DNA from 2 places in the Mesorhizobium sp. WSM4308 genome. Region 2 is predicted to be linked to the other one. Evidence: predicted binding sites of a transcription regulator. Region 2 holds the regulator's gene; the other holds the start of a gene.
The links. The regulator PhoB, encoded in region 2, activates phosphate uptake and scavenging genes when phosphate is short. The targets are predictions, from matches to a motif close to TGTCATNNANCTGTCAT.
Positions count from the first base shown of each region.

Region 1 (4,013 bases), on a different contig from region 2:
TCCGCTGCTGCTCGATGCCGGCCACCTGGCCTTCGCCGGCGGCGATGTGCTGCGCGCCATCGACAACCACCACAAGCGCATCAGCCATGTGCATGTGAAGGATGTGCGCATGGCCGTGATCGACAAGCTCGACCGCACGAAACAGTCCTTCCTCGACGCCGTGGCGCTCGGCGCCTTCACCGTGCCAGGCGACGGCTCGCTCGACTTCGGCGCCATCGTGCAGCGCTTCGCCGACCATGGCTATGAAGGCTGGTTCGTGGTCGAGGCAGAGCAGGACCCGAAGAAGAACCCGCCGCTCAAGATGGCGCAGGTCGGCCACAAGGAGCTGATGCGGGTGATGACGGCGGCCGGCTACACGGTCGAAACCCAGGGTTTTCCGAATGCCTGACGCGACGGGTTCACGGCGAGGCAGGTTGCTGTAGATTGGCCCGATGAAAGATTCCGAGCACCCCTTCTTCCGCCCGTTGTGGCGGCGTGTCGCCGTCGTCGCGGTCTGCGTCATCTGGTCGATCATCGAGTTCGCCACCGGCACGCCATTCTGGGGCACCATCGCGCTCGGCTTCGCCGGCTATGCCGTCTGGCAGTTTTTTTATCTGTACAAGCCGGCCGACGAGAACAAGGCGACGGCCGAGTCCGAACCGAAGGAGTAACCCGATGTCCAAGCTGCTCGTCAAAGCCGACAAGGGCCATGGCCGCGTTGCCCATGTGACGCCGAAAAGCGCCGGCTGGACTTATGTCGGTTTCGACCTGCATCGGCTGCAACCCGGCGAAAGCGCCTCGGGAAAGACGGAAGACCGCGAAGTCTGCCTGGTCTACGTCACCGGCAAGGGCACAGCGAAAGCCGACGGCAAGGATCTCGGCCTGCTCGGCGAGCGCATGTCGCCCTTCGAGGGCAAGCCTTGGTCGGTCTATGTGCCGGAGGGATCGGACTGGTCGGTGACGGCTGACACCGATCTCGAACTCGCCGTCTGCTCGGCGCCCGGCCTCGGCGGCGGCCTGCCGGTTCGGGTGATCGGGCCGGACGATCTCGGCCAGGAGGTGCGCGGCAAGGGCACCAACACGCGCTACGTCACCAACATCCTGCCGGAAGGCAAGCCGGCCGATTCGCTGCTGGTGGTCGAGGTCATCACGCCCGGCGGCCACACGTCGAGCTATCCGCCACACAAGCATGACCAGGACAATCTGCCCGCCGAATCCTATCTCGAGGAGACCTACTACCACCGCCTCAACCCGCCGCAGGGCTTTGCCTTCCAGCGCGTCTACACCGATGCCGACAAGGATGGCCATCGCGCGCTCGACGAAGCCATGGCGATCGAGGATGGCGATGTCGTGCTGGTGCCCAAGGGGTATCACCCCTGCGCCGCCTGCCATGGCTACGACCTCTATTACCTCAACGTCATGGCCGGACCGAGGCGGACGTGGAAATTCCACAATGCGCCCGAGCACGAATGGTTGATGAAGGCCTGACCGGTCCGAGATTCCTCCTGAACCTGTTGATCCAGCTCGGAAAAATCGTCGGCTAAGGACCTATTGGGGTGATTTGCCTTCGAAAACCCTGCAAAGCTTCGTCAATCCGTCATGGAAATCACTTATGGCAGCGGTCTGACGAGGATTTTTGATGCGTTATGCCATCTATTTCACCCCCCGGCAGGACGAACCGCTGGCGCGGATCGCCGCCAACTGGCTGGGCTGTGACCCGTTCGGCGCGGCGACAAGGCCGGTTGAGGCCGTGGCCGATTTGTCGGCGGCGGAAGTTGCCTTCCACACCGCCTCGGCCCGCCGCTATGGCTTCCACGCGACGCTGAAGGCACCCTTCCGCCTGGCCGCCAACGAGACCGAGGCTTCGCTGCGCGCGGGGCTCGACCAATTTGCCGAAGCGACGCCCGTTGTGACGATCCCGCGTCTCGTCGTCAGCCAGATCGACAGCTTCTTCGCGCTGGTGCCGGAGGGGCCGCTGCCGCCGCTCAACCGTTTCGCCGACGAGGTGGTGCGCGATTTCGACCGGTTCCGCGCGCCGCTGACCGAGGCCGAGATCGAGCGGCGCAGCCCGGATTCGCTGAAGCCGGCCGAGTTCCGCAATCTCTGCCAATGGGGCTATCCCTATGTCTTCGAGACCTTCCGCTTCCACATGACGCTGTCGGGCCGCGCCGGGCCACAGGAAAGCCCTCGTTTGCGCGCAGCAATCGACAGCCTGTTCGCGGATGTGCTGCGGCAGCCGGTGCTGGTCGACGCGCTGACGCTGTTTGTCGAACCCGAACCGGGCGCGCCGTTCATGGTGCTTTCACAGCACGCGCTGGGACGCCGCCCGGCAAGGAAAACCGCCTGAACAGCCCTGCTCGAAGAACCAAAGGACTGCCCGAAATGACCGCCGAGACCGTTCTTTCCAACGCCCGCATCGTGCTTGCCGACGAGATCGTCGAGGGGTCGCTGGTGCTGCGTGACGGCTTTATCGCCGACATCGATGCCGGCAGCAGCCACACCAGCGGGAACATGGCCGGCGAGGACATGGGCGGCGACTATGTCATTCCCGGGCTGGTCGAGCTGCACACCGACCACCTGGAAGGCCATTACGCACCCCGGCCGAAGGTGCGCTGGAACCCGATCGCCGCGGTGCTTGCCCATGACGCGCAGGTGGCGACGGCCGGCATCACCACCGTGCTCGACGCCTTGCGCGTCGGCATGGACGAGGACGCCGACCTCACCTTGGCCGATATCCGCAAGCTGGCCGATGCCATCGAGGACAGCGTCGCGCAGGATCGTCTGCGGGCCGATCACTTCCTGCATCTGCGCTGCGAGGTTTCGGCGCCGGATTGCCTGCAGGCCTTCGCCAATTTCGACCGGGACGACCGGGTCAAGCTGGCTTCGCTGATGGATCATGCGCCCGGCCAGCGTCAGTTCGTCAATCTCGAAACCTATGCCTACTACTACCAGCGCAAGCTGAAGCTGACCGATCGCGACTTCCAATTGTTCTGCGAGAAGCGGATGGCGGAATCGGCGCGCTATTCGGCGCCGAACCGCGCGGTGATCGCGGCTGCCTGCCATGAGCGCGGCATCGTGCTCGCCAGCCATGACGACGCCACTTCGGGCCATGTCGACGAGGCGATCGAGCAGGGCGTGCGCGTTGCCGAGTTTCCGACCACCGAGGAAGCGGCGCGCGCTTCGAAGGCCGCGGGCCTGGGCGTTCTGATGGGTGCGCCGAACGTCATGCGCGGCGCCTCGCATTCGGGCAATGTCTCGGCGCGCACGCTGGCCGGCGACGGCCTGCTCGACATCTTGTCATCAGACTATATTCCCTTCAGCCTGATCCAGTCGGCCTTCTTCCTCGGCGACATGGTCGAAGGCATTTCGCTGCCGCAGGCGGTCGCCATGGTGTCGAAGAACCCGGCCGAGGCCGTTGGCCTGACCGACCGCGGTATCATAGAGCAAGGCCGCCGCGCCGACCTGGTGCGCGTGCGTGTCGATGACCATGTTCCAGTGGTGCGCACCGTCTGGCGGCAAGGGCGCCGGGTCGCATGATGGTGTCGGCCTTGATCGAGCGTGAATTGTCCGCTGAAACGTTCCCCGTCCGTCATGGCGTCTTTGTCGCCGTCGTCGGGCCAAGCGGCGCCGGCAAGGACACGGTGATCGGCTACGCCCGTACCCTCTTCGCCGATGAGACCCGGCTGGAGTTCGTGCGCCGCGTCATCACCCGGCCGAGCGATGCGGCGAGCGAGGATCACGACACGCTGGCCGACGCCGCCTTCGTCGAGGCCGAGGCCGACGGCGCCTTCGCCATTTCCTGGGAAGCGCATGGCTTGCGCTACGGCCTGCCTGCCGATGTCGACTGGTCGGTCGCCAATGGCCATGTGGCGGTGGCGAACGTGTCGCGTGCGATCATTCCCACCTTGCGCGAGCGCTATGCCAATCTGGCCATTGTCGAGATCACTGCTTCGCCTGACGTGCTGGCCTCGCGGCTGGCGATGCGCGGCCGCGAGTCGCGCGGCGAAGTGCTGGCGCGCCTGGCGCGCAGCGCC
Region 1 is NZ_NSFW01000006.1:9,851-13,863, forward strand. It holds gene iolE (myo-inosose-2 dehydratase) at 1-388, shown strand, start outside; gene CK227_RS12455 (hypothetical protein) at 432-650, shown strand; gene iolB (5-deoxy-glucuronate isomerase) at 655-1,467, shown strand; gene CK227_RS12465 (DUF1045 domain-containing protein) at 1,619-2,326, shown strand; gene CK227_RS12470 (alpha-D-ribose 1-methylphosphonate 5-triphosphate diphosphatase) at 2,362-3,516, shown strand; gene phnN (phosphonate metabolism protein/1,5-bisphosphokinase (PRPP-forming) PhnN) at 3,513-4,013, shown strand, end outside.
Region 1: a site for PhoB is predicted at 1,564-1,580, ahead of CK227_RS12465 (DUF1045 domain-containing protein). Genes of this name have one in related genera too.

Region 2 (4,013 bases):
CCTTGAACACCGCGCTGGCCTGCAAACGACCGACTTCCTTGTTGTCGAAGGTCAGGTAGAAGACGTCCTTGTTCTCGATCAGGCGGTCATAGCCGACGACCGGAATGCCTTCGTCCAGCGCCTTCTGCACGGCCGGGCCGATGGCCGAGGCATCCTGGGCCAGGATGATCAGCGAATTGGCGCCCTGCGAGATCAGGCTCTCGACATCGGTAAGCTGCTTGCCGGGATTGGACTGCGCGTCGGCGGAAATGTACTTGTCGCCGGCGGCCTCGATCGCCTTCTTCATGGCGGCCTCGTCGGTCTTCCAGCGCTCTTCCTGGAAGTTGGACCACGAAACGCCGATGACCTTGTCTTTCGCCTGCGCGACCGACGCAAGCGTCAGCGACATGGCGACACCCGCCAGGATGGCGGCCGTGAATCTCTTCATGATATTCCTCCCTGCGCCGCGTATGGCGCGACCAAACTGGCCCTAAGGCCGGCACAGAGGCCCTATTTTTTCGAGCCCCGAAAAAACACTGATCCAACACCGGAACGCTGTCAACAACGATTCTGATGGATTTTGATGTCCCTCTGAATTTTTTTCGAGCTTCGCAATAAATAAATGACAGCACCGGCCGCTTCTGCCAGTATTTGACCGTGTCGCCGGCAGCGTTCGAGGGAGGCCGGAAGGACCGCGGCGACCGGGAGGATGTGAAAAAACATGTCGGTCGGAATCCGCCACGACGATCTGCGCCGGCGCAACCGCGCGATGGTGATCGCGGCCGTGCGCCAGGCTGGCCGGCCCTCACGCACCGAGATCGCCGCGACCACCGGCCTCAGCCATTCGACCATATCGGCGATTTCCTCAGACCTGATCGGCGAAGGCATCCTGGCCGAGGGCAAGCCGAGCGAGGCCGGCGCGCTGAAACGCGGCAGGCCGCAGGTCGGCCTCGGCCTCACTCCGGAGGCCGCGGCTGTGATGACCGTGGTGCTGTCGCTGAATTTCCTGTCGGTCGCAGTCATCGACTATGCCGGCCAGGTGATATCTGAAGAACAGCGCCGGCTGGACACGCTGACCATGTCGCGCGAGGCGCTGATCGGCGAATGCGTGGCCATCGTAAGGCGGCGCCTCGAAGATCCCGACATTGACGTGCGCAGCGTCGCCCGCATCGCGCTGGCGATCCAGGGCATCACCGATACCGAGGCCCGGGCGATGCTGTGGTCGCCGATCACGCCGCAGACCGACATCGCCTTCGCCGACATACTCGAAGCCGAGTTCGGCATCCCCGCCACCATGGAAAACGACTGCAACATGATGGCGGTGGCGCTGCGCAGGCGCGATCCCGAGCGCTACCGCGACGACTTCATCGCCATCCTGCTTTCGCACGGCATCGGCATGGGGCTGGTGCTGAAGGGCGAGCTGTTCACCGGCACCCATTCCTCGGGCGGCGAGTTCGGCCACATGATCCATCGGCCCGGCGGCGCGCTCTGCCGCTGCGGGCGGCGCGGCTGTGTCGAGGCCTATGCCGGCAATTACGCCATCTGGCGCAATGCCAGGCAGCTCGGCGAGGACACCGAGCCGGTGGCCGATGTCAGCGACGCGCAGATGCGGGCGCTGGCCGCGACGGCACGGGAACGGGACGGACCCGAGCGCGAAGCCTATCGCAAGGCCGGCGAGGCACTGGGTTACGGCCTCGGCAGCCTGTTCGCGCTGATCGATCCGGCGCCCGTTGCCATGGTCGGCGTCAGCGCCGCCGCCTTCGATCTCATCGAGCCGGCATTGCGCGAGGCGATCGCCCAGACCGCTGGTGGCCAGCACTCGGAATCGATCTCCTTCGACACCGAACCGAACGAACTGCCGCTGATCCGCGAAGGTTGCGCCATGCGCGCGCTGACCTTCGTCGACCAGGAGATTTTCGCGCCGGGCGTGCAGGCAAGAACGGGTGCCGGAAAGAACGTTGCCTGACGGTCAGGACGAAACTCGATCATTCTGAACGACCGCGTTCGGCCCGTTGCGACATCAATTGGCAATGTGTCTGCCTGTATGATCTGCTGATGTCCCGTTCGTTGGTGATCAACTTCAACATAGATCAGGCCGAGTTTTACGGCCTCGTCCATCGTGTTCGCAACTTCGGCGAGGACGTCTACCGCTTCCTGCGAACCAACGGCTGGGGCGAAATTATTATCGGCGAGGTCGACGCGGCCACTACGCAGCTGATCATTCGAGACATCAAACATTCAAAGCTCCAGCGCGTTGCTGTATGGGTCGAAGAGGAGATGAGGCGGCAACATCTGTTGGGAGAAGTCGAAGTCCGCTGATCACCCTCTTCACGGCATTGGCGACTACCTGCTGATTGGAGTTTCGATCTTGGAGCCTCATCCCGATTTTATCGGGATGAGGCAAGCTCTAGTCTTCCCGGATCGCGTAGCCCGCCCCACGAATGGTACGGATGACATCCGGCATGCGACCATTGTTGACCGCCTTGCGCAACCGGCCGACATGCACGTCCACGGTACGCTCGTCGATGTAGATCGTCTCGCCCCAGACATTGTCGAGCAGCTGGCTGCGCGAGAACACGCGGCCAGGATGGCGCATCATGAATTCGAGCAGGCGGAATTCGGTCGGCCCGAGCCGGATCTCGCTCTTCTTGCGGTAGACCCGGTGCGATTCACGGTCGAGCACGATATCGCCGACCTTGAGCACGCTGGACAGCACTTCCGGCTTGGCGCGGCGCAGCAGCGCCTTGATGCGGGCCATGAATTCCGGCGTCGAGAACGGCTTGACCAGATAGTCGTCGGCGCCGGTGGAAAGCCCGCGTACACGGTCGCTTTCCTCGCCCCGCGCGGTCAGCATGATGATCGGCAGCCGCTCGGTCTCGGGCCGCATCCGCAATCGCCGGCAGAGTTCGATGCCGGATACCGCCGGCACCATCCAGTCGAGCACGAGCAGGTCGGGCACGTTCTCCTGCAGGCGGATTTCGGCTTCGTCGCCGCGTGTCACCACCTCGACCTGGTAACCCTCCGATTCCAGATTGTAGCGGAGGAGCACGCCGAGCGGCTCCTCGTCCTCCACCACCATGATGCGTGGTGCGATCATCGGTTGGTTACCCCTGCGCTCAGGCCGCCGGCGCCGACATCGCCGTCTCGTCCTGTTTTGGACGGTTGGCGGGCAGCTGCGTGCCGGTCAGGACATAGTACGCATTCTCGGCGATGTTGGTCACGTGGTCGCCGATGCGTTCGAGATTCTTGGCGCAGAACAACAGATGCGTGCAAGCCGTGATGTTGCGCGGATCTTCCATCATATAGGTCAGCAGTTCGCGGAAGACGGAGGTGTATTTGACGTCGATGCGCTCATCGTCGGCGCGCAGCTTCGCCAGTGCCGCGGCATCGCGCGCCGCATACTCCTCGATGACGCCCTGCACCTGGATCAGCACCAGCTGCGCCATGGCGTCGATGGAATGCGACAGGTCGCGCGGCGTGGCGCTGAGGCCGACAGTACCGACGCGCTTGGCGATGTTCTTGGCAAGGTCGCCAATGCGTTCGAGGTCGCCGGCCATGCGGATCGAGCCGACGACATGGCGCAGATCGTCGGCCATCGGCTGGCGCTTGGCGATCAGCGTGATGGCGCGGTCGTCGAGTTCGCGCTGGCGCGCATCCATGATGGCGTCGTCGGAGACGACGCGCTGGGCGAGCGCATTGTCGGAGTTCAGCAGCGCCTTGGTGGCGCCGCCGACCATCGAGCCGGCGAGATCGCCCATGTCGCTGATCAGCCTGCTGATCTGTCCGAGATCCTCGTCGAAGGCTGCGACTGTGTGTTCGGCCATGATCCTGGTCCTCGTATGCGTGCGATCAGCCGAAGCGGCCGGTTATGTAGTCTTGCGTGCGCTTCTCGCGGGGCGACGTGAAGATCTTCTCGGTGCGGTCGAATTCGACCAGTTCGCCCAGATACATGAAGGCGGTCTGCTTCGAGACGCGCGCCGCCTGCTGCATGTTGTGGGTGACGATGACGATCGTATAGTCGGCCTGCAGCTCGT
Region 2 is NZ_NSFW01000003.1:227,574-231,586, forward strand. It holds gene xylF (D-xylose ABC transporter substrate-binding protein) at 1-427, opposite strand, end outside; gene CK227_RS06865 (ROK family protein) at 701-1,945, shown strand; gene CK227_RS06870 (hypothetical protein) at 2,035-2,298, shown strand; gene phoB (phosphate regulon transcriptional regulator PhoB) at 2,387-3,076, opposite strand; gene phoU (phosphate signaling complex protein PhoU) at 3,096-3,803, opposite strand; gene pstB (phosphate ABC transporter ATP-binding protein PstB) at 3,829-4,013, opposite strand, start outside.